Regions from separate parts of the Limosilactobacillus oris genome, predicted to be linked through region 1. Evidence: predicted binding sites of a transcription regulator. Region 1 holds the regulator's gene; the other holds the start of a gene.
What was found. Region 1 encodes NrdR, which represses ribonucleotide reductase genes. Its sites were predicted from a motif close to ACACNATATATNGTGT; they were not measured.
Positions count from the first base shown of each region.

Region 2: the regulator NrdR is predicted to act here: its motif matches at 3,051-3,066, upstream of nrdH (glutaredoxin-like protein NrdH).

Region 1 covers NZ_CP104398.1:552,023-566,509, forward strand. Annotated here, with positions in the region: gene N4599_RS02935 (nucleotidyltransferase) at 1-763, opposite strand, end outside; gene N4599_RS02940 (class I SAM-dependent DNA methyltransferase) at 772-1,512, opposite strand; gene rsfS (ribosome silencing factor) at 1,512-1,868, opposite strand; gene yqeK (bis(5'-nucleosyl)-tetraphosphatase (symmetrical) YqeK) at 1,869-2,483, opposite strand; gene N4599_RS02955 (nicotinate-nucleotide adenylyltransferase) at 2,476-3,120, opposite strand; gene yhbY (ribosome assembly RNA-binding protein YhbY) at 3,136-3,447, opposite strand; gene yqeH (ribosome biogenesis GTPase YqeH) at 3,460-4,578, opposite strand; gene N4599_RS02970 (YqeG family HAD IIIA-type phosphatase) at 4,571-5,101, opposite strand; gene rplT (50S ribosomal protein L20) at 5,237-5,590, opposite strand; gene rpmI (50S ribosomal protein L35) at 5,634-5,831, opposite strand; gene infC (translation initiation factor IF-3) at 5,858-6,370, opposite strand; ribosomal protein L20 leader region at 6,413-6,546, opposite strand; gene dnaI (primosomal protein DnaI) at 6,593-7,534, opposite strand; gene N4599_RS02995 (DnaD domain protein) at 7,549-8,910, opposite strand; gene nrdR (transcriptional regulator NrdR) at 8,922-9,392, opposite strand; gene coaE (dephospho-CoA kinase) at 9,443-10,036, opposite strand; gene mutM (DNA-formamidopyrimidine glycosylase) at 10,038-10,871, opposite strand; gene polA (DNA polymerase I) at 10,884-13,541, opposite strand; gene N4599_RS09990 (DUF1275 family protein) at 13,648-14,154, shown strand; gene N4599_RS03030 (Bax inhibitor-1/YccA family protein) at 14,281-14,487, opposite strand, start outside.
Region 2 covers NZ_CP104398.1:807,283-821,769, reverse strand. Annotated here, with positions in the region: gene nrdF (class 1b ribonucleoside-diphosphate reductase subunit beta) at 1-368, opposite strand, end outside; gene nrdE (class 1b ribonucleoside-diphosphate reductase subunit alpha) at 448-2,619, opposite strand; gene nrdH (glutaredoxin-like protein NrdH) at 2,719-2,940, opposite strand; gene tadA (tRNA adenosine(34) deaminase TadA) at 3,190-3,684, shown strand; RNA gene ffs (signal recognition particle sRNA small type) at 3,726-3,812, shown strand; gene dnaX (DNA polymerase III subunit gamma/tau) at 3,977-5,782, shown strand; gene N4599_RS04255 (YbaB/EbfC family nucleoid-associated protein) at 5,803-6,111, shown strand; gene recR (recombination mediator RecR) at 6,117-6,716, shown strand; gene N4599_RS04245 (YaaL family protein) at 6,719-6,967, shown strand; gene tmk (dTMP kinase) at 6,964-7,620, shown strand; gene N4599_RS04235 (cyclic-di-AMP receptor) at 7,642-7,965, shown strand; gene holB (DNA polymerase III subunit delta') at 7,979-9,010, shown strand; gene N4599_RS04225 (initiation control protein YabA) at 9,007-9,366, shown strand; gene rsmI (16S rRNA (cytidine(1402)-2'-O)-methyltransferase) at 9,372-10,241, shown strand; gene N4599_RS04215 (acyl-[acyl-carrier-protein] thioesterase) at 10,244-11,008, shown strand; gene N4599_RS04210 (hypothetical protein) at 11,192-12,706, shown strand; gene N4599_RS04205 (RNA degradosome polyphosphate kinase) at 12,709-14,487, shown strand, end outside.

The DNA of each region.
Region 1 (14,487 bases):
CCTCTGCCATCTGGTAGGTTTGGCGGAGGCTTTCAAGTGGCGCCTGAATTAACTGGTTGCGTAACAGTGGGTACAGGTCCTCCCAATCTGGTACGCTGCTCAGCTGCCGCAAAGCCGCGCCCGTTTCTCCTGGGACCGCTTCTGCAAAGCTAGCGTGCTGGTCAACCGCTTCGCGAATCGCGCTCGCACTGGCGATCCGCCCGGTAATGACCTGGTCATGGTAGTTGCTTCCGACCCGCTGAATCGGCACTAGCCGCATTTGGTAATGGTGATCCAAAACCGCCTTGTTGTAGGCAAAGGCAAGGATATCATTCGGCGCTTTCAGGCTAACACCGGTTTGTTGGGCAAGCTGGTCATTGAACTGGGTAGCGTAGGTCGCATTGTACTGTTTGAGCGCCGCCTGGTCAAAATCAGCGGCCAGGCGAACGAACTTCTTAAAATCCCACTGGGGATGTTCCGCGCCAAAAGCCACCGTCGGCACCTGAAGTTGGTCCAGGAGCGCCAAGGCGCCCGCCGCAAACCGGTGGGCCGGCTGGCAAGCAAAGTAAAGCGGCAGCTCGACGACGAGGTCCACCCCATTCGCCAATGCGGTCCGGGTTCGTTCCCACTTATCAACGATTGTAGGTTCGCCCCGCTGGGTAAAGTTACCGCTCATCACGGCAACGGCCACGTCAGCGCCAGTCTGCTTTTTGGCCTGCTGGACATAGTAGGCGTGCCCATTGTGAAAGGGATTAAACTCAACTACCATTCCCACTGCCTGCATTTCATCACCTACTTTTGACATTCGAAGAACCACCGGGTCGTTTCAGGAGTAACCTCCTGACGACCAAAGTCAGCTGTCACTTTTACCCGTTGAAAGCCCGCCTGCTGGAGTGCCGCCTGCAACTCTTCCAGGGGATAACTCCGCTCAAAGTGGGTCTCACCAACCCGGTGGTAGTTACCATCCGGCAGCTGGTTGAAAAAGGCCAACTCATGGATGACCCCGTGTTTCACGTCGTCATCGGCAAAGCTGCGCCAAATAAACGCCCGCTGCTGGTCTTCATCCTCGTAATTATACATATAGCCGGGATAGACAACATCGGTCTGGTAGAGGCTGATCATGTCAAAGAGGAACCGGCCTCCGGCAGCCAAATGGGCAGAGACCTGGCTGAAGGTTTCCTGGACATCCGCCAGATCATCAAGGTAGCAGAGCGAGTCCGCATAGCAGGTCACTGCGTCAAACTGGGGGAAGCCAGCCAAGTCACGCATGTCGGCTTGAACTAACTGGAGATCAACGCCGGTTTCGGCAGCGTGCTTGCCCGCCAGGCTAAGCATTTCTGGAGAAAAATCAGCGACGGTTAGGTCCAACCCCGCCGTTGCTAGTAAACAAGCTAACCGACCCGCCCCACCGGCAAGGTCTAAGACGGTCTTGCTAGTGGAAGGGAGCCGGTTAAGGGTATAATCCTGCCATTGCTCGTACAGCTGGGCATCAAACAGCTCATCGTACAGCTGGGCAAAGCTCTGGTAAATCATTAGTCGCTTACCCACTCGCTCAGGTTAACCAGCGGTGCCTGCGACCAGAGCTTTTCAAGATTGTAGAATTGACGGGTCTCCTCCCGGAAAACGTGGACAACCACATCGCCCAGGTCGATCAGAACCCACTTAGCATGGTTCTTTCCTTCAACACTGCCAATCGTGACCCCGGTTTCGTGGGCCTTTTCGATTACCGCGTTGGCAATCGCCTGTACTTGACGGTCAGAACCACCAGTCATGATGACAAAGTAGTCCGCCATCGGACTGATTTCGTCGACCTTGAGGGCGGTAATATCTTCCGCCCGGCGGCCATCCGCCGCTTTAACGACCATTTCCAATACTTGTTTGCTATCCATTTATTCAATCTCCTTTCGGTAAGCCGGTACCCAGGCATTGTATGTCTCCAGAGTCGTTGGGTAAACCGGACTATTGCGTTTCACCAGGTACTCCAGCGTTTGCTTCGTTTGGTAGGCTACTCCTGCTCCCAGGTCCTTAGCGGTAATTTCCCGGGCCCGGTAGACCTCTGGGAAATCCCGACCGGGTTCAATATAGTCCGCCATGTAAACTACCTGTTCTAGCGGACTCATTACCGCAGCGCCGGTAGTATGGTGACGAACGGCATTCAGGATATCCTCATCCCAAATCCCCAGCTCGTCCTTGATTAGTTCAGCACCAACTACCCCATGCCAAATTGCATTGCCATAGTTCAGCAGGTCGGGATTGAGCCCCTTACGGTGGATTTCGTCAATAAAATCCTGGTCAGGACGCTGCTTGGCGTAGTCGTGACAGAGGCCGGCAATACTAGTCTTCTCGACGTCAACCCCGTTGGCCCGAGCTAACTCAATTGCAGTCTGCTCCACCCGCAGGACGTGCTCAAAACGCTTGTCCCGCAATGCCGCACGCAAACGTTCTATCAGTTGATCACGGCTAAGGGGAATATAGTTATGGGTATAGGTTAATTTTTCAGTCATTATATAAATGATGCTCCTTAATAAAAGCGGCCACTGACCGCGGTAGCAGATAATTGACCGACTGGCCCTGCCGGATCCGGGTCCGGATATCGCTCGAACTAATATCAATTGCGGGAATATCCACCCAGATCACCGGATACTTCGTCTCATTCTGTGCGTGGGGCCGTCGAACCCCGACAAAGTGAAAGCGGGGCAGCTTGACCAGGTCCTCAATCCGGTACCACTTATCCAGGTAGTCAACCATATCACCGCCGATAATAAAGTAGTAATCGGTATTAGGATGGCGCTCAAGCAAGGCCTTCATCGTATCATAAGTATAGCTGACGCCGCCCCGCTTCAGCTCCGCATCCTCAATCCCCAACATGGGGTTACCCTCAATGGCCAGTCCTAACATTTGCCGGCGCAAGTCAGCGCTGACGGCGGACTTATGGTCGACGTGCGGCGGGATTGCGTCAGGCATCAGCAGGACCTTATTTAGACATAGGGCGTGCCCCACCTGGTCTGCTACTATCAGGTGGGCATTGTGCACCGGATTAAAGGTCCCACCGTAAATACCAACCCGCTGGTGGCGGGAACTTGTTTGCGGCTGGTACTGAACGGCCGGCTGGGTTTTCGCGTAAACTTGACACCCCTGCATAATCCAACCGCCTCGTTAAATTCGGGCAACTTGGTCTGACAGCTGGCGCAGGTTTTCCTTTGAAGAAACCTTAAAGAGCACCAACACCCGACCAATCGTCTGCACCACTTGGATGTCGGTCTGGTCCTCAATAAAGGTCTTGACCTCATCAGTAGTCACATCCGCGTTTTGCAAAATATTGACCTTGATCAGCTCGCGCCGGTCCAAGGCCCCGTCTAACTGGGCCAGCCAGTTATCACTAAGGCCTTCCTTCCCGACCGCGAAAAGCGGCTGCAGGTGGTTGGCCTGCGCCCGTAAGAAACGCTTTTGTTTTCCTCGTAATTGCATGTGTTCACCTCATTAAATCATTGCTTTGCGCACTAATGCCGCGACACCCTTTGGTACCCAGGCCGCGACCGTCACTCCGGCTGGAACAGTAACCCAGCCAAGGCCTTCAAAGACGACGTCACTCTTCTCGTTAACGTGGAATTCCTCACGAACCAGCGGTGGAAAGTCGTTTAGCTCCTCCGCTGTCGGCGGGGTCAGCAAGCCGCCCCGGTGCTTTTCGTAAAAGCTGTCGGCATTGCTTAACTTGGTCCGGTGAAGCGTCAGATTATTGTCAAAGTAAGTAACAAAGCCGGAATGAGGACCCGTTTCAAAGTCAAAGCGTGCTACCCCGCCGATAAAGATGGTCTGCCCGGGATTCAGCTGGTAGGTCCGGGGCTTGATTTCCTTTTGCGGTGCCACGATCTTGAGGTCCTTTGCAGAAAGGACGTGGGCCATCTGGTGGGGATGGATAATTCCCGGCGTGTCGACCAGTTTATGACCGTCGTCCAGCGGAATTTCAATTTCATCGAGAGTCGTCCCGGGAAAACGGGAAGTTGTAATCAGGTCCTGAACGCCAGTCCGCTGCTTGATAATCTGGTTGATCAGGGTCGACTTGCCCACGTTGGTGACCCCAACCACGTAGACATCCCGGTCGTGGCGGTACTTTTCAATCGTCGCTAGCAGCTCATCAATCTCGTGGTTCTTCTTGGCGGAAACGAGCACCGTGTCAACCGGCCGGATACCAGCCTGGTTGGCCTGCTGCCGGATCCAATCACAGAGTTTCGGCCGACGCAGGGAACGGGGCAGGAGGTCCTCCTTGTTGCCCACTAGCAGAACCGGGTTGTCACCAACAAAGCGGTGGAGGCCCGGGATCAGGCTGCCGTTAAAGTCAAAGATATCCACCACGTAGACAATCAGGGCATTGGCGTCCCGAATCTGACCGAGCAAGCGCAAAAAGTCATCATCGGTCAGTGATACCGGGGCAATTTCGTTATAGTGGCGGAGGCGGAAGCAGCGCTGGCAGTACAACTCGTCATTGGCCAACCCTCTTTTGACCGCTGAGGCCGGCGTATAGCCGAGCGCCGCGGGATCCGTCGACTGGATTACTGCCCCACAGCCAATGCAACGTAATTCTTCATTTTGCTCAGTCATTCAAATCCTCCTGCCATTGTAGTTGCGGATACTTTTTCCTTAATTCACGCCAAACAATTCGTTCAAAGAAGCGGTTGATTCGGGTGTCCCACTTATCCGTATTCAGGAGGGGCTTGACCAAAATACTCCGTACCTCGGCCTCGTTTGCCGCGACCATGTCGGTCATCAACTGGTCCCCGACCATCACCACTTCACTTTTCTTTAGGCCCAGTTTCGTTCGCGCCCGGTTAATGCCAAAGCTCAGCGGCTTCAGTGACCGGGAAACGAAAGGCAGATCGAGGTTCGCCGTAGCCTTGGCAACCCGGTCCTTGCTATTATTTGAAATTACGATTAACGGAATCCCGGCTTCCTGCAGCGTGGTCATCCACTCCCGCAGCTCTGGCGTACCATCAGGGTTATTCCACGCAATCAGCGTATTATCCAGGTCACTAAACACCGCCCGGATTCCCCGCTCCTTCAGCTGGGCGGGAGAAACCGCGTAAATACTGTTGACCATCCAGGTAGGTTTAAATTTATCTAGCAATATCGCACCTCATAAACTTTTGTCATAATTAAATCAATTATAGCGATTATAAAATCGGGTTTCAATCAATCCCCACCAGGGGCGGGATAAAAAAAGCCACCCACCACTGAAAGATGGATGACTTCTTAATTTAACTTAGTTTAATGCTTGCTTAGCTTGGTCAGCGATGGCAGCGAAGGCCTTTGGATCGTTAACCGCCAAGTCAGCCAGCATCTTCCGGTTGATGTCGATGTTAGCCAGCTTCAAGCCGTGCATCAACTTGCTGTAACTGATGTTGTTCATCCGGGCAGCAGCGTTGATCCGGGCAATCCAGAGTTCACGGAACTTACGCTTGTTGACCTTCCGATCACGGAAAGCGTAAACGTAACTCTTCATTACTTGGTCCTTAGCAGTCTTGAATAAACGAGACTTAGCACCACGGTATCCTTTTGCTAACTTCATAACGCGCTTCCGACGAGCACGCGTAACAGTTCCACCTTTAACTCGCATGTTGAAATCCTCCTACGTATTTTAATTCTCATTCGAATGAAGTTTACTTAAATGGTAATAACTTCTTGTAACGCTTTACGTTGGACTTGTCCATCATGCTCAAGCCACGTAATTGACGACGTTGCTTCTTAGTCTTACCGTGAAAACGGTGGCTCGTAAATGAGTTACCACTCTTAAATCCACCATTTGCAGTACGCTTGAAACGCTTAGCAGCAGCGCGGTTAGTCTTCATCTTTGGCATCAGATATTCCCTACTTTCCTAAAATACTATTTCTTTGCTTTATCAGCAGCTGGAGCCAGAGTTAAGAAAATACTCCGCCCCTCCATCTTTGGACGTTGGACAACAGTAGCAATGTCTGAAGTTTCTTCAGCCATCCGTTCAATCATGTCACGACCGATATCCTTGTGCGTGATGGCACGACCCCGGAAACGGAGTGAAACCCGGACCTTGTCACCCTTCTCAATGAACTTGCGAACCCGCTTCAGCTTAACGTTGAAGTCGTTCGTGTCGATTGAGGGGCTCAGGCGAATTTCCTTGACCGTCACTGTCTTCTGTTTCTTCCGAGCTTCCCGCTCTTTCTTTTGCATCTCAAAACGGTACTTACCGTAATCCATGATGCGGGCAACAGCTGGACGAGCCTTTGGTGCAACCAGCACCAAATCAAGGTTGGCATCTTCTGCTAATTGCAGCGCTTCACGCTTTGACTTGATCCCTAATTGTTCGCCATCCTGGCCGATCAGCCGCACTTCGCGTGCACGAATACCGTTATTGACAATCATATCTTGTGCTATGGCAACGCACCTCCAATTTTATTAGCGAAAGATCAAGCAAAAAAGCGGAGTGCCAAACGCACCCCGCTCAATAGGAACAGACCTTCCTCGTCTGCTCAATTTCATCTCGTCAGCCCGGCAATCCTAATCACCAAGGCGAGAAGCGGGTGCTTCTGCTTTTTCTTTCAACGTTTATTAGAATACCGAATCTCCAGATAATTGTCAAGGACATTATCCCTTAGAACGCAAATTATCTCCCGTCATCGGCAATTCCCGGGACAGGAACTTGACCCGTTCCATGATTCGCTGGGCCTTCAAGGGTTCATGGTCACCCTGGGTGTCAATCGCCAAGTGGTTCTTTTCCAGTTCATCCATGGAGAAGTTAGAACTAAAGAAGGTCGGGAGCTCTTCCTGCATCCGGTACTCCAGGATAATTCCCAAGACGTCGTCACGAACCCACTTGCTCATCGCGTCGGCACCGATGTCGTCCAGCATCAGGACCGGTGCTTTCTTGACTGCTTCCAGCTTCTCGCTGGTATTGTTCTTCTTAATCGAGTTGCGCATCTCAACGGCAAAACTCGGGAAGTGCAGCATCGTCGTCGCCACACCCTTTTGCTTTGCCAGCTCGTTGGCGATTGCTCCTAGGAGGTAGGTCTTGCCAACTCCAAAATTCCCATAAAGGTAAAGCCCGGGCATGAAGTGGTCCGCGGAATAGTGGTCGGTAAAGTTGATGGCCGCTTTTAGGGCTGCCATCCGGGTCGCGGTCTGGTGCTGCTCGTCAATGTAGAAGTTATCCAATGAAGCGTTCTGGATAAACTTTGGCATGTTGATTGAGCGGACGAGCCGCTGAATGTGCCGCTGCCGTTCCTTTTCCAGCAGTTGCTGGGTGGGCACATAGGTGACATCTATTTGCCCGGAGTTCAGCACTAGCTGCGGCGAATAGCCTGGAGCCACCGTGGTTTCTCCCTTCTTCGCCAGCTGTTTTTCATGGTAAAACTCATACAGCTTGGATTGCCCGCTTTGGACCATCTCCCGGGAAATCCGCTCCTGATTGTCCTGCAAAAAGGCCTGGACATCCGGATCGGCTAGTACTCGCTTCATCAGCTGGTCGACACTGGCAGTCACGTTTTGATTTTTCATTAGCCCTTGGAGGGTTTCATTTAACGACTTCATTGCTTTCACCACCCCTATTTCTGCTTTCGTTTAGCCAGCAGGGCCTGAACCTCTTGAACCTCTGCCTGCGACGCTTTCTTGGTGCGCTCCGCCTGACTAGTCTTGGTCCATTCCGGCATCTGCTCTTCAATCTGTGGCCGGCCCCGGTAATTTTTCCGCTGGCGGGGCCGCCCCTTTGACTGACCAGCCGCCCGTTGCTGGTTAAAGTTCTTGAGCTGGAGTAAGGCACTGGCCCCATCATGGACCCCCGCTTTGACCCAACTATTGGCAATCGCGTCAACAAAGTTAGCCTTCAAAAGGTCATTATCCAATTCAGCAATCACGTACCAGGAAAGGACGTTGATGACTTCCGGGCTAAGTTTGACGTCCGCCAACAGGTGGGTCAGGATATGCCGCTCGCTGGCGGTTACAAAGCCCCCGGTCTGTTCTTTAAGCCCCTGGAGGAAGTCCACCGGGGCATACCCGGTCACGCTCTTTAACAGCTGCTGGTCCTTAGCAGTCAATCCCTGGTCCTTCTTGGCCGGCTGGTTGGCCCCCGTCGAGCTGCCAGTTGAACTGCCGGTAGGCCGGTAGGCCGCGGCAACGACCCGTTTAAACTTCGCCGCGTCAAAATGATTATCAGCCAGGTTGACCGCCTTCAGGATCAGGTCCTTCATCGTTGGGACGTCAATGCCGTACAGCTGGTGTTCGACCTCGATTAACTGCCGGTGGGCGTCCAGATCCTTTTTGACAAGCGGCTGGTTAGCGAGGAGCTGAAAAAGGGTCGGCCAGTCAAAATCACTAGCTGCGAGTGACGGGCGAGCGGTCTCCACGCTGAACTGCTGCCGTGCTTCTTTGACGGGTACTGGTGCCGTGATAACTGACTCCGCGGCAACATGGAATTCATCCAAGAAGCGATGGCTGACTTCCCTTAGCTGGGGCCGCGAGGTCAACTCGTAACGCCGAGCCCACTTCGCCAGGTGAGCAAAGGCAGCGCTCCCCACCGCCTCAAGGAGGAGGACGCTCAGCAGGTCATCTTCAATAAAGGCGGCAGGGGAAAGGGTCGGCTGGAGCTGGTAAACGTAAAAGTCCCCCTGCTCATCATTCCCGGCGAAGGTTCTTACCAGTCCCACTGCTTCCAAACGGTGAAGGGCGTGGGTAATCTGCTCCGCCCCCGCGTTCATCTGTCGAATAAGGACAGCTTGCAGGCGCCGGTCAGCCAGAGTTGGCCGTTCCAACAGCTGACTATGCAGGGCATAGAACAGGCTAAAGGCGGTTGGCCCCACCACCGGCTGGTAAAAACGGGCCAGGGTCGTGGCATTAAAGTTCACAAAGTCGCCGGCCGCCGTCACGAGGAAGGCTGCCTGTGGTGCAAACTGGTCCTCCTGCTTAGCCATCCTCATTCCTCCTAATCATTACTTTTGTGCTCCGTCTTCACCATGGTTTCCAGTTCGCTCATAAAGGCGTCAACGTCCTTAAACTGGCGGTAAACACTGGCAAAACGAATGTAGGCCACCTCATCGACGTCCTTTAGTTCGTTCATCACGTACTTGCCGATCAGCTGACTGGAAACTTCATTTTCGCCCAGGCTCCGCACCTTCTTCTCGACCTTATCCGTCAGCTTGGTGAGGCGCTCCATACTGACCGGCCTTTTCTCGGCGGACCGGACAATCCCATTAAGAATCTTTTGCCGGCTGAATTCTTGCCGGGTCCCGTCCTTCTTCACAACTAACAGCGGGGTCTCTTCATAGCGTTCAAACGTGGTAAAGCGGAAGCCGCAATGCACACACTCCCGTCGCCGGCGTATAAAGCTGCCATCTTCACTCGGCCGACTGTCAACGACCCGTGAACCATTCTGGTGACAATGTGGACACTTCATGCGCTTACCTCCCTTATAATACTTAACACTTTATTGTACCATACCTCGGTCTAGTTTAATCGTTTAACAAGCTGGGCCACCTGCTGCCGCAAGTGATTATCGTCTCCGTTGTTATCAATCACGATGTCCGCCCGCGCGGCCTTCTCATTTAACGGCATTTGAGCCGCTACCCTGGCTTGCGCTGCCGCTTGGGATAGGCCATCCCGCTTCATCAGGCGTGCGAGCTGGGTCGCCTTATCGACGGTCACCACCACGACTAGGTCGCAATCCTCGTCGTAACCCTGCTCAAACAGCAGTGGCACGTCTAAAATGACGACCGGGACAGCAGCCTTCGTGAAACCCGTGAGCTGGCCCATAATGGTTTCCCGAATCAGGGGCTGCATTACTTGGTTCAGCTGGTTGCGAGCATCCTGGTTATTAAAGACGAACTGGCCGAGCCGCTGGCGGTCAAGGCTACCATCCATGGTCACGATTGACCGGCCAAACCGCTCTACCAGACGTTCAAAACCTGGTTGACCAGGCTGCTGGAGGCGGTGGGCAACCAGGTCAGCATCGATGATTGGAAAGCCAACTTGACCCAGCAGCCCGCTGACGGTCGACTTACCGCTGGCAATCCCGCCGGTTAATCCCACTACTTGTGTCATCTTAATCCTCCACTAACGGCTGACAACGCGGACAGAAAGTCGTTCCCCGCTGGGCCACCTTGATTTTGACCATCTTGGCACCGCACCGGGGACATTTCTCGCCGCCCCGCCCATAGGCGTTCAACCGCTCCTGGAAGCCCCCAGCATCACCAAAGGCATTGGTAAAACTGTGCACAGTCGTCCCCTTATACTTAGTTGCGACCGCTAATTCCTTAATGATGTTGTCATGCAGGACTGCAGCCTGGTCAGGGGTAAGGCTGTTGGCCGGCTGTTCTGGGTTGATCTTGGACATCCAGAGGACCTCATCGACGTAGATGTTGCCGAGACCAGCGACGTGCCGTTGGTTCAGCAGGAATGGCTTGATCTTGCCCCTGCTCCTGCCCAGCTCATCCTGGAAAAAGGCCAGCTTAAAATCAGCGGCGGTCGGTTCAGGTCCTAAGGTTTTCAAGCCGCCGACTGTCTTCTCATCTCCCGTCTTGACCAGGGTCATCCGGCCAAACTTACGGGTATCGTGGTAGCACAGCTCGGTGCCGTCTGTAAATTGAAAAACAACGTGGGTGTGCTTGTCGATCGGTCCCCCAATCGGCTGGTTATAATACTTCCCTTCCATCCGTAAATGGGACACCATCGTTAGATTATTACTAAAGCGGAACAGCAGATACTTTCCCCGCCGGTCAACGTCTTCAATCGTCTGCCCAATCAGGGCCTGGCGAAAGTCTTCCACGTCATTAGTAATCGTTTTGCCGTAGTAAACATCAATTGCGTTAATTTTGCGGCCCTTGGCGATTTTTAAAAGTCCCCGCCGGACCGTCTCAACTTCAGGTAATTCTGGCATTTTCTACCGCCCCTATTTCAAGTCGTACCAAGTATCGCCAATCTTGCTCTCAACTTTCAGCGGCACGTTTAATTGAACCGCGGAGTCCATGACCTGGGGAACCAGCTTCTGGAGGACCGGGATTTCTTCCGCCGGTGCTTCAAAAACCAGTTCGTCATGGATTTGCAAAAGCATCCGGGCTTGGAGTTGACGCTGCTTGATTTCTTCCTTCATCCTAATCATTGCAATTTTAATGATATCCGCCGCGCTCCCCTGGATAGGGGTGTTCATCGCCGTCCGCTCAGCAAAGGACCGCCGGCTAAAACTCTTTGCATGAATATCCGGCAGGTAACGACGACGGTGGGTAATGGTTTCGACATAGCCGTGCTCACGGGCAAAGGCAATCGTATCATCAATATACTTCTTTACGCCCGGGAACTCCTTAAAGTAATTCTGGATAAACTCGTGGGCCTGGGAACGGCTAACGTGAATTCGCTGGGCCAGCCCGTAGTCACTGATTCCATAAACGATCCCGAAGTTAACCGCCTTGGCTCGCCGTCGCATATTGCGGTCAATTTCAGCATCGGCCGGCAGATGGAAAATCCGCCGGGCCGTGCTGGCGTGAATGTCCTCCCCGTTCTTAAAGTCCTCCTGGAGATTCTTATCACTGGTGATGTGGGCCAGTACCCGCAGTTCCACTTGGGAATAGTCAGATGAAAAAATCTGCCAGCCCTCATGGCTCGGTACAAAGGCCTTCCGTATCAAGCGGCCTTCCGGCAGGCGAATCGGGATGTTTTGCAGGTTAGGATCCACGGAGGACAGACGGCCCGTCTGCGTTAGGGTTTGCAGGTACCGGGTGTGAATCTTCTGGTCGCTAGAATGGATGACCTTCAGCAGGCCGGTGATGTAAGTCGACTGGAGCTTGGCGATTTGGCGGTACTGGAGGATGTCCTCCACGATTGGCGCCTGGTCAGCCAGCTTCTCCAGCACATCCACCGCGGTCGAGTACCCGGTCTTAGTCTTCTTGATGACCGGCAGTTTCAGCTTTTCAAAGAGGATGTGCCCCAGCTGCTTAGTAGAATTGATATTAAATTCCTCGCCAGCGGCCGCGTAGATCTGGTCTTCAATGTCGGCTAAGCGCTCGGTCAGCTTGCTGCCCATATCTTTGAGTGTCTGGGCATTAACCTTGATCCCGGTGATTTCCATCGCCGCTAAGACCCGGGTCAGCGGCACTTCGATTTCCGTATAAAGCGGCGTCTGCTGGTTATCGTCAAGTTTCTTAAACAGCGAGTCCCGCAGGTCGTTAATCGCCCGGGCTTTTTGTGCCAGGTGGGTATAGAAGGTCTGGTCATCGTCAGGGATGGCCCGCTTAGCCCCCTTACCATAGACCTCCTCGTCAGTAGCGACCTCATGATAATCGTGCTCCAGGGCGACCTGCCCAAGGTCATTGCTGTTGTCGTTTGTGTTCAGCAGGTAGGAAGCCAGTAGGAGGTCAAAATCAACGTTCCGCAAGTCAATCCCCAGCCGGTGTAAGCCGACAATCTGGGCCTTAGCGTTAAAGACATTCTTCGCTACCGCTGGTGACTCCAACAGCTTTTTGAGCCGGTCCTGTTTTAAGAGTTCTGCGTCGCGACTGACCAGCCAGGTCGTGCCATCACCGATTACAAAGCCGGCAAAGGGAGAGGTGTGGTAGTTAGCGTCCGGCATTTCGAGGTAGAAACTCAGTTCACCCTTGAGCTGGTCGACTGCCGCCAGGTTATCCGCGGTTAGTTCCGTATACTTCACCGGCGCGCTATCATCCGCCCCTTCTTCGGGGGCCAAGTCCATCTTCGCGAGGAAGGACTTAAAGCCCATCTGCTGGTAGAACGCCACCAGTTTCTCCGTCTGCTCGCCCCGGTAGGCGATGTCGTCTAAGCTAATTTCCAGCGGTGCGTCCTGGAGGATGGTTGCCAGGGTCTTGCACTGCCGCGCAATCTCTTCGTCTTCGACCAGGTGTTCCTTCATCTTGCTCTTTTTAAGGTCATCAATGTGGTCGTAGAGGTTTTCAACGGAGCCAAACTGCTTGACCAGCTTGATGGCCGTCTTTTCACCGATCTTGGTGACTCCGGGATAATTATCCGAGCTATCGCCCATCAGCGCTTTCATGTCGATAATTTGCCGCGGCGTAATGCCGAGTTTTTCTTCTACGTGGGCCGGAGTGTAGTGCTCGGTGTCGGTGACCCCCTTATGGGTAACGGCGACCGTGGTGTGGTCGCTGGCCAGCTGGGTCAGATCGCGGTCCCCAGTAACGATCAGGGTTTCATAGCCCGCTTCGTCCCCCTCCTTCGCCAGGGTCCCGATAATGTCGTCGGCCTCGTAATTCTTTAGTTCGTAACTGTGGAGACCGCACGCTTCCACCAGTTCGCGAACGTAGGGAAACTGCTCCGTCAGCTCGTCCGGGGTCTTGTTCCGACCGCCCTTGTAGTCATCGTACATTTTCGTCCGAAAAGTGACCTTTCCGGCATCGAAAGCTACCAGGGCAGCGTCCGGGTGAAACTTATCCAAGACGTGGTCCAGCATCAGCTTAAAGCCATAAATAGCTGCCGTATGCAGACCATCCTTATTGGTAAACTTGTCAATTTGGTTGTGCATCGCAAAAAATGCCCGAAAGACAATGCTGTTTCCATCGATTAGCAATAATTGTTTTGCCATTTATTCTCCGTCCCTTCTCTTGATAGTGTTATTGTACCAAAGATTAAGGTCGACCGTTAGTTCCCTGTTTAGTCTTCTAAGTGTAATATAATGAGGATGTACCAATTTGCAAGAAGGGATTATTTTGGACAAACTGCTAAACAAACGTCACGTCGAGGAGGCCCGGCTCTTTGCCATCCTCCTCACCTTTTGCGGCGGCTTTTTGGACGCCTTCACCTACATCCAGTGCGGGCACACCCTCGCTGCCGCCCAGACCGGGAACATCGTCTTCCTCAGTGCCGCCCTGGTCAACCACAATGTCATCGGCATCGTTGACCGCTGTGGCGCCATCATCCTCTATATTCTAGGCATCATCGTCGCCATCGGCTTTCAGGCCCACATCAAATACTGGCGAATTTTCTGCCTCTTCCCAATCCTCATCATCGGTGGTTTCGTCGGTGCCATGCCGGAGGACTTCCCCACTCGCTCCCTTTCATCGCCGCTTAAATTTAACCGTCTTCTTTTTCAGAGAAATCTTTTCCACCTGCCAGCCGTAGTCTATCAACTCCTTCTTGTAGGAAAGAAAAGAATGATCCAACGCCACCCCCGCAACCTGTTCAATTTCAGCAAATGATAGCGTGACAGTTGTCCCATCCTGCTGGCTTACAAACGACCAAAGTGCATTATACTTACTCATTTTGATTATCCCCAAGAAAAGACTCCTGCGGCCCAATCGCCACAGGAGTCTTTGCAAAATATATTAGTCCCGGTCGCTCATCCCAAAGATTTGCAGGAAGGAGATGAAGAGGTTGACGAAGTCCAGGTAGAGCTGGAGTGCGCCCACGATTGCCAGACCCATCACTGAATTTTCATTGCTGTAATTCAGGTAGATCTGCTTCATCTTCTGCGCGTCCCACGCCGTTAGCACTACGAAGATAATCACGGCAATGTAAGAGAAAATGTAGGT
Region 2 (14,487 bases), 260 kb from region 1:
TGGTCGGGAGTATTGAGTGTGGAGAAGATGGTGGAGTAACTCTTGGCGTGGACGGATTCCATGAACTGGATGTTGTTCAATACCGCCGTTTCGTGCTGGGTCTTAACGTCTTCTTTGAGGGCCGTCATCCCAGCCTCAGATTGGACGGTGTCCAGTAGGGTCAAGCCCCCGAAGACGTGGCCCACGGTCCACTGGTGGTCTTCATCGAGGTTGCGCCAGTCGTCCATATCGTTGGAAACCGGGATCCGGGTGTCCAGCCAAAACTGCTCAGTCAGTTTTTCCCACGTTGCCTTGTCAATCATGTCGGAAATTTCATTCCAATTGATGGCCTTATATTGGTTTAATGGTTTAAATTCTTCAAGTTTCATTTACCTAGCCTGCTCCTTAAATTAATCAACCTATAATATTTTAATTGAATTCAAATTTTAGCAATGATTTTTATGAAAATCAAATGACGCAGCTTTCACACTGGTTGGCACCAATCTCGTCATTATCATCCGTAAAGGTCCGGATGTAGTAAATTGACTTGATTCCCTTCTGGTAGGCATAGTGCCGTAGGATATTCAAGTCACGGGTCGTCATCTTGTTGGTCCGGCCATTCTTCCACTCATAGAGGCCCTCCGGGATGGTTGACCGCATGAAGAGGGTCAAGGACATGGATTGGTCAACGTGTTGCTGTGCGGCGGCATAAGTGTCAATGACCTTGCGCATATCGATGTCGTAAGCGGAACGGTAGTAAGGCATTGTGTCATTAGACAGGTATGGCGCTGGGTAGTAGATCTTCCCAATCATCTTTTCTTGCCGTTCTTCGACCCGGTTGATAATTGGGGTCAGGCTGGCAGTGGAGTCGTTGATGTAGGAAGTGGACCCGTTTGGTGCCACGGCGAGGCGGTACTCATTGTAGAGCCCGTCCTGCATGACCTTTTCCTTGAGGGCTGCCCAGTCGGCTGGCCCTGGGATGAAGATTCCGTGGAAAAGGTCTTTAACGACGTCAGATTGTGGTCCCCAATCCTTAGTGGTGTACTTATCGAAGTAGGAGCCATCAGCATAGCTACTCTTATCAAAGTTATGGAAAGTTTCTTGTCGTTCCTTGGCAATTTCGTTTGAAGCGACTAATGACCAGTAGTTGAGCAGCATGAAGTAGACGCCGGTAAATTCGATGGCAACCGGGCTGCCGTACTGGATATGGTTTTTAGCCAGGTAACTGTGGAGCCCCATTGCTCCCAGACCAACGGAGTGGGCGAGGGCGTTACCGCGCTTGATACTTGGGACGACGGTAAGGTTTTCAACGTCACTGATGTGGGTTAAGCCCCGCATCATGGCACGGACAGAGCGGCCGAAGTCTGGACTATCCATCATGTTAGCGATGTTGGTAGAACCGAGGTTACAGCTGATGTCGGTTCCCAGAGTTTCGTAAGACTGGTCATCGGCAACCTTGGATGGGACCTGAACCTGGGCGATTTCTGAGCAGAGGTTGCTCATGACGATCTTACCGTCAATCGGGTTGGCCCGGTTAACCGTATCGATGTTGATGATGTATGGGTAACCTGACTCCTGCTGGAGCTTACTGATTTCATCTTCCAAGTCCCGCGCATTAACCTTTTTCTTGCGAATTTCATCATTAGCGACCAGGTTGTCGTACTCTTTAGTAATGTCAACGTAGGAGAAGGGCTTGCCGTAAATCCGTTCCACATCGTAAGGACTAAAGAGGTACATATCCGCGTCCTTTTCAACTAACTCATAGAACTTATCGGGAACCGTAATCCCAAGGGACAGGGTCTTTAGCCGGATCTTTTCGTCGGCGTTTTCTTTCTTAGCACCGAGAAATTCAATAATATCCGGGTGGAAGACACTCAAGTAGACCACACCGGCCCCTTGCCGCTGACCAAGCTGGTTGGAGTAGGAGAAACTGTCTTCCAATAACTTCATAACCGGGACGACCCCACTAGCGGCTCCCTTGATCTTTTTGATTGGGGCGCCAGCTTCCCGCAGGTTACTGAGGTTGATCCCAACGCCACCGCCAATCTTGGAGAGCTGGAGCGCGGAGTTGATGGTCCGGCCGATTGTGTTCATGTCGTCAGTAGCCTGGATGGCAAAGCAAGACACGAATTCCCCCCGCCGTTTCCGGCCGACGTTGAGAAAGGTTGGGGTAGCAGGCTGGTAGCGCTGGTGGATGATTTCGTCCGCCAGGTCCATTGCGAGTTCTTCATCCCCATCCGCTAGGTAGAGGGCGTTCATTGCGACCCGGTCAATGTAGTTTTCCAGGTAGTATTCCTTGTCATCCGTCCGGAGAGCGTACTGGGCATAGAACTTGTAGGCTGCCATAAAGGAATGAAAGTGGAAATCCTGAGCCTTTAAGTAGTCATAGAGCTTGGTCAAAAAGGCTGGGCTGTATTTGTCCACAAAGCCTTCTTCGATGTAGTCATTATCTTCTAACCACTGGAAGCGGTCCGTTAATGAGGCAAACTGCTTGGTGTTGGGCCGGACATTTTGGGCGATGAAATCCGCCAGTGCTTCCTGGTCCTTGTCCAGTTGGATCTTGCCGTTACGGGGGATGTTGACTTCGTTGTTGAGGTCGTAGTATTTAACTTTGGTAATATCAATGTCAGATAAGGCCATGATTAGTAAGTGCTCCTTCTAAAGATTGCTGAAACAATAAGCAAACCAGGCACGCTCATAGGTGCGCCTGGTTTGAAACGGGGTCGGATATCAAATTAGTTAGGCCAGTGCCTGCAAGCGATCCGGCCGGAAGCCAGAAAAAGCACTGCCGTTAGGTAATTTGACTACTGGGGTGGCCAGAAAACCAGCTGCCTTTAGCTGGTCAACGTATTCCGGCTGTTCGTCAATATTGTGTTCAACAAAGTTGATTTGGTGCTGTTGCAAAAACTTTTTGGTCATCTTGCATTGGATGCAGTTGTTTTTAGAAAAAACAGTAACCATAATGAAAACCTCCCAGGAAATTAATTCGTAGTTGATGTTACTAAGTATAGCTGGAATATCGAAAAAATCAATTAAAAAAGTACCACATATCGTGGGCGACAATCAGTGAAACACAATATGTAGTACGGAGCACGCTAACTATTTTAGCGTGAAACTTTTTTATTTAATCACTAGATAAGTTTTCGGAACTAATTTAATATTATACACTGAATTAGGACGAGATGGCGAAAAATTTGAGGAAAGTTTTCAATGGAAAAAGAACAACAAAAATTTATGGCGGCGGCCTTAGTTGAGGCCCGGCAGGCAGCAATTTTAAACGAGGTGCCAATTGGGGCAGTCGTGGTTAAGGATAACCAGATCATTGGACGGGGGCACAATATGCGGGAGCATTTCCAAGACGTCACCTACCATGCTGAAATGTTAGCAATTATGGAGGCCTGTGAACGACTTCATAGTTGGCGGCTGGAAGATTGTGACCTGTATGTGACCCTGGAGCCTTGCATTATGTGCAGCGGCGCCATTATCAACGCCCGGATTGCCAATCTCTATTACGGGGCGGCTGATCCTAAAGCCGGGGCGGTTGATAGTCTTTACCACCTACTGGATGATTCACGGCTGAACCACCAGGCCCGGGTAGAGAGCGGAATTATGCAGGCTGAATGCAGTCAGGTGCTAAAGGATTTCTTTCGGGCAATTCGGCGGCGGAAAAAGGCTGCCCGCAAAAAAGGTCGGGCAGGAGACTAGCATTTCCGGCTGAAGTAGTGTATTATACTAATTGCCGTAAGGCCTTAGGGCAAGGGTGCGCTTACGAACCGTGTCAGGTCCGGAAGGAAGCAGCACTAAGTTTGATGTGCCTTGTGCTCTAAGTTTGATTGAAATTAAAGCGGGAGAGCTGTTGTTAGCCACAGCTCTCCCTTTTATATTCTTAATTATTCCAAATTTGTTGGGAAGAGCAGAAGTTTTATTATCGAAAATTAGCAGAAAGCTAGTATAATATTTAAGTAATGTACTAAGAATGAAGAAAGGAAGCCACGCGATGAGTTACCAAGCATTATACCGGGTTTGGCGTCCCCAGCGCTTTGACGAGCTAGTGGGGCAGCAGGTGGTTACGCAGACCTTGAAGAACGCAATTGTCACCCACCAGATTAGTCACGCTTATCTCTTTGCGGGGCCCCGGGGGACCGGTAAAACATCTGCCGCTAAAATCTTTGCCAAAGCCATTAATTGCCACCATCTAAAGGATGGCGAGCCGTGCAATGAGTGCGCTATTTGTAAGGCAATCACGCACGGCCAGCTCAATGATGTGATCGAAATTGATGCCGCTTCAAATAACGGGGTGGAGGAAATTCGGGATATCCGGGATAAGGCCAAGTACGCGCCGACCCAAGCGGATTACAAGGTTTATATTATCGACGAAGTGCATATGCTGTCGACGGGAGCCTTTAACGCGCTGCTCAAAACGCTGGAAGAACCACCAGCAAACGTGGTCTTTATCTTGGCAACGACTGAGCCGCACAAGATTCCTTTGACAATTATTTCCCGGGTGCAGCGCTTCGACTTTCGGCGGATTTCCGCCCAGGATGCTTATGAGCGGATGAAGTATATCTTGGACCAAAAACAAGTCCAGTATGAAGAAAAAGCCCTCTGGGTGATTGCTAACGCGGCCGAGGGCGGAATGCGTGACGCCCTGAGTATTCTTGACCAGGTATTATCCTTCAGCGATAACCAAGTCCAGCTCAAGGATGCTCTGACGGTGACGGGGAGCGTTACCAAGCAGTTGCTGGAAAAGTATTTCTTTGAAGTAACGGCTCACAAGAGTGCCGACGCCTTGAACACGATGAAGGACATCCTTAACGCGGGTAAAGACGGGCAACGCTTTATTGAGGACCTGATTTCCTTCATCCGGGACGTACTCCTGTACCAAGAATCACCCCAACTCATCATGGTCGAGAGTACGGGACTGACCGACGAGGACTTCCAGAAGATGAGTGCCGCGGCCCCGGCAACGGTCTTGTACCAGATGATTGACGCGCTTAATGGCATTCAAGAGGAGATGCGGTTCACCACCCACCCCGACGTTTACCTAGAAGTGCTGACGGTTAAGCTGGGGCAGATCGATGACCAGCCGGCACCTGCCACCACCCCGGTGCCAGCAAAACAGCCGCAGTCAACCAGTGCGGATCAGCAGACGATTGCCCAGCTAGAGGCAACGGTTAAACAGCTGCAAGCCACGGTCAGCCAACTACAGGCGGCCCCGCCGACGGCCGCCGCGGCAAAGCCCGTTAAGCAGCCGAGCCAGCCCCGGGTTCAACAACGCAACGTGGAGGTCAAACTCAGTCAGATTAACCCGGTGCTGGGCAAGGCGACCCGGCGGGACCTGGTGGAAATCCAGGGACTCTGGCAGGAACTCTTATCGAAACTCAGCGTTCCCCAACGGTCGCTGCTCCATGTTTCTAAACCGGTGGCAGCCAGTACCGGCGGTGTAATTGTTGCTTTCGACTACGCCTTCCTCTTTCAGCAGGCGATGGATGATTCGGCCCTCCTGTCCAGTATGGAACAGGGCTTGCAGGAACTGACGGGGACCGAACGCAAGGTGGTGTTTGTACCGAAGGATAAGTGGCCGCAAATCAGGCGGGAATATATCCGGGATCACGGACTGGATAAACGCCAGCCGGCTAATGAGGCCCCGGCTCCGACGCCAGCTGGCCAGCAGGATTCGGCGGAGGCGGCCAGTGATGACCAGCAATCCCCGGCAACCAGTGATTCGGCCGGACCGGCTGATCCGGTCAGCAAGGCGGAAGAACTCTTTGGCAGCGAAATCGTTAAAGTAGAAGATAATTAATAGAAAAGGAATGATGGATAATGATGCGCGGAATGAATATGCAGCAGATGATGAAGCAGGCTAAGGCAATGCAGAAGAAAATGATGGCCGAACATGAAGAACTGGCTAAGCAGGAGTTCATTGGGAAGGCTCCCGATGACATGGTGACGGCGACGTTCACGGGGGATAACACCCTGGTTGACTTGAAGATCAAGCCGGAAGCAGTTGACCCTGACGACGTAGATATGCTGCAAGACCTGGTTGTTGCCGCTATTAATGACGGGATGAAGCAGGTTAATGACGCCACTCAGCAGAAGCTGGGCAAGTACACGCGCGGCATGGGGATGTAGGCACGATGCAGTACCCAGAACCACTAGCTAAGTTGATTGAGAGCTACACCAAGCTCCCCGGAATCGGCCAAAAGACTGCAACCCGGCTAGCCTTTTATACTTTGGGGATGCAAGAAGACGACGTGACTAACTTTGCTAAGTCGTTGTTGTCGGCGAAGCGGGATCTTCATAGTTGTAGTATTTGCGGCAACATTACTGAGGATGACCCGTGCCCGATTTGTCGGGACAAGACCCGTGACCAGTCACAGATCCTGGTGGTCGAACAGTCGCAGGATATTATGGCCCTTGAGCGGATGCACGAGTACCACGGCCTTTACCACGTCCTCCACGGGGTAATTTCACCAGTAGCCGGAACGGGACCTGAAGACATTAACATTGCTAGTCTCCTGAAACGGCTGCAAAAGAACGAAGAGGTCAAGGAAGTTATCATCGCGACGAACGCGTCATCTGATGGCGAACTAACGGCCGGCTACCTTGCAAAGTTAATCAAACCGGCTCAAATCAAGGTCACCCGACTAGCCCATGGCTTGTCAGTCGGGGCTGACATTGACTACGCTGATGAAATGACGTTGTTTAAGGCGGTTCAAGGACGAACGGAGATGTGAAAATGCTGTTTAAACGTCAGTCCGACCGGGTTAAGCAGGCCCGGAACCAACACTTGCTGGACACGATTTATGATACTAAGGCGAGCTGGGATCACGCCCGCGAAACCCAGCGGGCCGTTTATGAGGCCAACGTCAGCAGTGAGCTGCGCGACCGGGCAAAGATCCAAGAGCAAAAATACCTTTACCTATACAACATTGCCCGGCGGTATAAGGTGCATGGCAAGTTGAATAAGGGGGTCATCAGTCAGTGAGTGCGCAAGTACAGGGAAAATTTATTTCGTTCGAGGGACCGGATGGAGCAGGGAAGACCAGTGTTCTCCGGGCGATCCAGCAGCAACTGGTTGACCAGCTGGGTGCCGACCGGGTAATGTATACGCGGGAACCGGGGGGCAACCACATCTCGGAGCAGATCCGCCAGGTATTATTTAGTCCCGAAAATACGGATATGGATGGGCGGACCGAGGCGTTGCTGTTTGCGGCCGCTCGGCGTCAACATATCGTTTCAGAAATCGTCCCTGGCTTACGGGCGGGCAAAGTCATCCTGTGTGACCGCTACGTTGATAGTTCGATTGCCTATCAGGGAGCGGGCCGCCACCTCGGCGAGCAAGCGATTTGGCAGATGAACCAGTTTGCAATCGATGGCCTGCTTCCTGACCTGACAATTTATTTAGACGTCGAATCGGAAGTTGGCTTGCGACGGATTGCCGAGCACCGGGCCGACCAGGTGAACCGGCTGGATGAAGAAAAGCTGGCCTTCCACCAGACGGTGCGGGCCGCCTACCTTCGCCTGCACCAGGCCCACTCGGATCGGATCAAGCTGATTGATGCCGGCCAGCCGTTGGACCAGGTGATTGCCGCTGTTGCTCAAACAATTCACCAGCGTTTTCCAGACCTATTTGAATAACAACCATTAGGGGTGAGTACGATGAAAATGATTATTGCAATTGTTCAATCTAAGGACAGTAACCGCCTGCGGAAGGCCTTCAACAAGGCGGAAATCCAGGTTACCCAACTATCTACGACCGGGGGCTTCCTTCGGGAGGGCAACGCAACCTTCTTAATTGGGGTCAAGGATGACCGGGTCCAGACGGTTCTCGACGTAATCAAGAAGAATGCAGAATCGCGGGAACAGTACGTGACCTCTCAAATGCATATCGACGCTGAGGGTGGGTCAGCCTTCCCGGTTAATGTGCGTATCGGCGGGGCGACCGTTTTCGTATTGCCGATTGAGCAGTTTCTTAAATTTTAAGCAGGTGATCTAGGTGGCAGGCAAACAAGCAACGACAGCCCATGAACTCCAGCCAGGCTTAGTCGACCGGCTGAAGAGGGTAATTGATAACCAGGAATTGGCACACGCTTACCTCCTCGTTGGCCCTGCTGGTTCAGGAAAAAGTGAAGTGGCGCGGTGGTTAGCATTGCGCCTCTTTTGCTTGCACCCGCAAAATAACGAGCCCGACTTGATCTGCCCGGAATGCCAACGCATTTTGAGCGGCAACCATCCTGACGTGGTGGTCGCTGCACTAGAGGGCCGGCAAATTAAGGTTGACCGGATTCGTTACCTTAAAAGCGAGTTTACGAAAAGCGCGATGGAGGGGAGTCAAAAACTCTTTATCATCCAAGATGCGGAGAAAATGACCACCAGTGCGGCTAACAGCTTGCTGAAGTTTATTGAAGAGCCGGGGCCGGGAACCTACATTTTGATGTTGACTAGCAATAAGAGTGCCGTCCTGCCGACGATTCAATCCCGGACCCAGGTATTAGAGATGGCCCCGCTAAAACGGGCGGACCTCCTTGGGGTGTTGGCTGACCGGGGGATTAGCCACCGCCTTTCACAAGTGGCAGTAGGGCTGACTGACTCGGTAGCAGCAGTCGAGGCGTGGTGTGCGGATGACTGGTTAGCTAATGCTATCCAGGGAGTGCTCCGGTGGTATCAGCATGCCAGTGCCGGGCAGATGATGGCCTTTGTTGACGTGGCGACGGACCTGGTCAAACTGGCCGGCCATGACCGGGAACACCAGCAGGTACTCTTGGACTTGATTACCCTCCTCTGGCGGGATACCCTATTGGTGGCGAGCGGGGTCACTGAAACGACCCGTTTACATTTTACGGATGAACTGGAGTTTCTTCGTCAGGTCAGCCAACAGTACTCACTCAAGCAGCTACTTGCGGTCAGCCAGTTAACGTTGGCCACCCGCCACCAGCTAGAACAAAACATTAGTTTTCAAAACGTCAGTGAGCAGTTGACGATTCAAATTGTCCAGACTTTGAACGGGAAAACGGGGGCGCGCGTATGAACGAAAATCAGCAGCAAAATAATATCTACGACAACCTCGCCAAGCTGGGGAGCCACTTGACGGAAATGGGGAACGAACTGGCGGCGTTAAAGTCGCAACTGAACGTGGCCCTGGCACAGAATGCTGAGCTGACGATTGAAAATCGCCACCTTCAAGAGGCCATCAAGAAGCTCCGGGACCAGCACGGGGAACAACAACTTTCCACGGGGCGCCGGACGTTAAATGAGCTTTATCACCAGGGCTTTCACGTTTGCCGAAAACACTTCGGCGAGCGCCTCGCCCCCCATGAAAGCTGTATTTTCTGTGATGAGGCCATTTTTAGTGGCATGGACGAACAGAGTGGAAGACAGGAGTAAGTGTGATGCAGCAGGTAAGCAGTTTTAATAATGAACAGACGGGCCGCCTTTATCTTGTGCCGACCCCGATTGGCAACTTGGACGATATGACCTTTCGGGCCATTAAGGCCTTACGGGCAGTTGACTTGATTGCTGCTGAAGATACGCGTCATACCCAGCAGCTGCTCAATCATTTTGAAATTACGACCCGCCAAATCAGTTTTCACGAGCATAATACTGAGCAGCGGATTCCAGAACTGCTGGCTAAGCTCAAGGCGGGGCAGCAGATCGCCCAGTGCAGTGACGCGGGGATGCCGTCGATCTCGGACCCGGGAAAGGAACTGGTCGCCGCGGCAGTGGCTGCTGGGATCCCAGTCGTGCCACTGCCCGGTGCCAATGCTGGCCTGACCGCCCTGATTGCTTCCGGCCTCGCACCCCAGCCATTTTACTTTTATGGCTTTTTGGAGCGAAAACACCAGCAGCAGGTCAGTAAGCTCCAGGCACTTGTCAACCGGCCGGAAACAATGATTTTCTATGAAGCTCCCCACCGGCTAAAAAAAACACTGGCAACGCTGGCCGAAGTGTTGGGCGATGATCGGCAGGCCGTCTTAGCACGGGAACTGACGAAGCGTTATGAGGAGTTCAGCCGGGGGACACTGGCTGAATTACGGGATTACTTCATTGACCACCAGCCCCGCGGCGAATTCGTCGTCCTGGTTGCCGGCAATGACCACCCGGCAGATGAGCAAGGTGCGGGCGAAGGGACCCCCGTGGAACAGGTGGACCAGGAAATTGAGCGCGGGTTATCAACGAACGCCGCAATCAAGCTGGTCGCTAAGCGGAACCGGCTCAACCGGCAGGACTTGTACCGGGAATATCACCACATAGGAGAATGATTGTGACAAAGTTGATTCAAAACGCTAATTGCTATGAAATGCAGCACCAGCTGACTTACTATGAGTGCACTGATTCCGGTCATCCCAGTATAAGCATGTTGCTGAGCATGATGACAATGGTATCAGATGCCCATTCGATTTTTGTGGGTTTGGATTGGACCGCGGTCGATAAGAGCGGGGGCGCCTGGGTGATTGTTGGCTATGAGGGACAGCTAGCTCCCCACCAGCCCCATTTTGGCGACCAGGTAATCATTGGCACCCGGGCGCTGGCCTACAACCAATTCTTTGCCCTGCGGGAGTTTTGGCTATCGGACCTTGACCACCAGCAGCAGTATGTCCATGTTAAGGCCCTCTTTGTGATGATGGACTTAAAGGCCCGGCGGCTGATGCGGATTCCCGCCGAACTGATCACCCCCTTTGCGTCACCCCTAAAGAAGCGGCTGCCGCGGTTAGCTAAGCCGGAGCAGCTGCCCACTGAGTACGCCGCGCGTGACTACCAAGTGCGGTACTTTGATATCGACATTAACCACCACGTCAATAATGCCCGCTACCTGGATTGGATGTTGGATCCGCTGGGGCCGGACTTCCTGCGGGGACACCGGCCGGTCGCCTTTAGGATTAACTACGAGGCCGAGGTTCAGGAAGGGGCAACGGTTGAAAGTCGTTACTACCTCAAACGGCAGGAAAAAGGGGTCACCACGGTTCATGAAATTTGGGCTGGCGGCCGGTGCTGTACTACGGCCGAACTAGAATGGCAACCAGTTTAGTGATGAATACACGTCTGAAAGTTGGCTTTAGGGTCGATTTTCAGGCGTGTATTCTTTTATCCTCCAGCTAATTCCTGACGAGCGGTAAATATTATTTCAGTAATGGATTCCATTTTGGCCCGGCGTAATCATAAGCTATAATGGATTCATAGAGAACTGCGAACCAGATTGAGGAGGGATAGAATGGCCAAATCACTAACAGCAGTAATTTACTTGGAACCGAACCAGGTAAGTTTACGCATTATTGAACTGCCAAGCCTGAAGGTGGTTAACAATGTTCAGTCTGGCGCCCTGATGGTTGGTACTGAGAAGATTGCCAACTATGCTCAGAATATGGAAGCAATTGTCAACAACCTAGACGGCTTTAAGCAACTGGTCAAGGATTATCAAGTCAAGGAAATATCGTTTTACGGGGCCTTGGAAGACCTGGATGAGGTCACAGCCCAGTACGTGGCCGACCAATTAGAAGTGCGGTCAGGGCTCAGAATTCACTGGCTAAATAATAACCAGCTGATGGCCCAATCAATGAGCTGTGTCGTTACCCACTTAGCAGAGTTTAATAAGCTAAGCAAGCACTGCCTTTACCTGGTGAGTCTGGGTCTGGATTCGATGACCCTGGCCTTTTTCCACCACGGTAACTTTGAAACCCTGTGGGAGCTTGACCTCGGAGGCGCGCAAATCAGCCGCCTGGTGGAGCGCCTGCGGCAAACCACCACTAATCCAGAGGAAATCATCCAGGATTACATCAACAGCAAGCTGGGCTATATCGCCCCAGAACTGATCCAAAAGAAAAAGACGACCCTGCTGATTCAAAATGCGCCGACCCTGGCTAAGCGCTACATTGAGCGCCGGCACCACTTAGGCGAAATCCCCGGGGAGATCCTTAGCAACCCCACCGACCGGATCGACCTGCTGGCACCAAGCCAGCGCCTCTGGGACGAAGAACTGGTCGAGGGGCGCCAACGGGAGCTGCTGGTGCCGAACTACCTGGTAATTGCCCGGGCGGCTGAGTTGATCCACCCGACGAATATTTACGTAACCGATATTTCGGTGATGGACGGGCTGACGAACGGGATTGCCGTTAATAACGACCAGTCACGTCAGCAGATTCACACCATGATTCGGACTTCGGCCCACGACCTGGCGGAACGGTACGGGGTCAATAATGGTCACCAGCGTTTTGTGACTAGGTTTGCCCTGCAATTCTTTGACCAGCTGCGGCCAATCCACCGGCTAGACAACCATGAGCGCTTGCTGTTGGAAATTGCCAGCATAGTTGATGATATTGGGAATTTTATTAACCAGAGCGGTCACTACCGCCACTCAGCCTATATCTTGCGGGCAAACCCGCTGATTGGCCTGTCGGACGAGGATAACCGAATTATTGCCGAGGTGGCCCGGTACCACAGTGCGGAGTCACCGACCGCGATGCAACCGCACTACCGGCACTTGGACGATGATATTCAGCTGACGATTGCCAAGTTAGCCGCGATTTTGCGGGTGGTGGATTCCCTTGATGATTCCCGCCAACAAAAGATTACGGCGGTCAGCCTCAAGCTGACGAGCGATAATCGCTTGAAAATCAAGGCGACTGCAAACGACGACCTTGTTCTGGAGAAGTGGTCGTTTAGTTCGAAGGCCAAGCTGTTTAACGATGTTTTTGGGATTCAACCGGTCTTAATTGAGAGGGGCAATTAGGAATGTATAAGGACTTTTATAAACCAGAAAACTACGTCAACCGGGAACTCAGCTGGATTGATTTTAATGGCCGGGTTCTCGGTGAGGCGACCGATGTCAGCAACCCGCTGTTGGAACGGGCGAACTTTCTTGGAATCACCCAGAGTAACGTTGATGAATTCTTTATGGTCCGGGTGGCGTCCCTGCATAAACTGGCTGCGGCCAACGTCACGACGACCGATGCCTCGGGCCTTACGCCGGAAGAGCAGCTCAACGCGGTTAACCGCAAGGAACACCGGATGGTCCAGGAGCGTTACGAGATTTATAACCAGCAGATTATTCCCCAGTTAGCCAAAGAGCAGATCGATATCCTCCATATCAAGGACCTGGATCAGAAGCAGTACGAGTTCATCCGGCGCTACTTCAATGATGAATTGATGCCGGTACTGACACCAATGGCGGACGACAGCTCCCGGCCGTTCCCGTTTATCTCCAATAGCTCCCTCAACATTGCCATCAGCTTGCGACGGGATCCGACCGCCCAACAGCCTGGCAAGCATGAAACATTGGAAGGGGACCAGGAGGTTAATAAAAAGCAAAACGAGCCCCACGATGACCGTCAGGAAGCAGAAATTAAATTTGCGACGGTCCGGGTGCCTGAGATTTACAAGCGCCTAGTCCGCCTGCCGGGTGAAAACAACTTTATTCTGATTGATGAGCTGGTAAAGGAATTCCTGTCCCTGCTCTTCCCGGGATACCAGATCTTGGCGACAGCAACTTACCGGGTCATGCGGGACATGGACTTGGACGTGGCGGAAGAAGATACTTCCGACTTGCTGCGGGCCGTCAAGCACCAGCTCCGGGAACGGGAACACGGTCAGGTAATGCGCCTGGAGGTTGAAGATACGATTGATGAGTGGCTGGAGGACCAGCTGATTGACAACCTCCACGTCTCAGAACGGTCAATTTACCGGGTGGACGGGCCAGTTGACCTGACCTTCCTGAAAAAACTATCAGGGATGGTTGATGGTCACGCAGATTTGCGCTTCAAACCGTTCAAACCCTACTTGAACCCCCAGCTGGACATGGAGCATAACATCTTCAAGGCCATCCGGCAAAAGGATTACCTGGTCCAGCACCCGTATGATAACTTCGACGCGGTGGTCAACTTTATCCACCAGGCGGCGACCGACCCCGCCGTGCTTGCGATTAAGATGACCCTCTACCGGGTTTCCGGCAATTCACCGATTATCAAGTACCTGGGGATGGCGGCCCAGCAGGGGAAGCAGGTCACCGTGCTGGTCGAGGTCAAGGCGCGGTTTGATGAACAGAATAACGTTCGCTGGGCCCAGCGGTTGGAACAAATGGGCTGCCACGTCATCTACGGCTTAGTTGGCTTAAAGACCCACTGTAAGGTCGCCCTGGTAATACGGCGGGACGAGGATGGCTTGCGCCGGTACATGCACCTGGGAACCGGAAACTATAACGATGTCACCGCGCACTTCTATACTGACATGGGGCTGTTCACCTGTGCCCATGAATTAGGGGTCGACATGACCAGCCTCTTTAACATGCTCTCCGGTTTTGCCCGCCCGCCGTACTTCTACCAGCTGCGGGTTTCGCCAGACGGGATTCGCAACTTCATTAACCAGAAGATTGACGACCAGATTGCAGTCGCCAAGTCCGGCAACCCGGCCCTGATTCGGATGAAGATGAACTCCCTGTCGGATAAGCAGATTATCGCCCACCTCTACGACGCGGCAGCTAACGGAGTTAAGGTTCAGTTGCTGGTGCGGGGGATT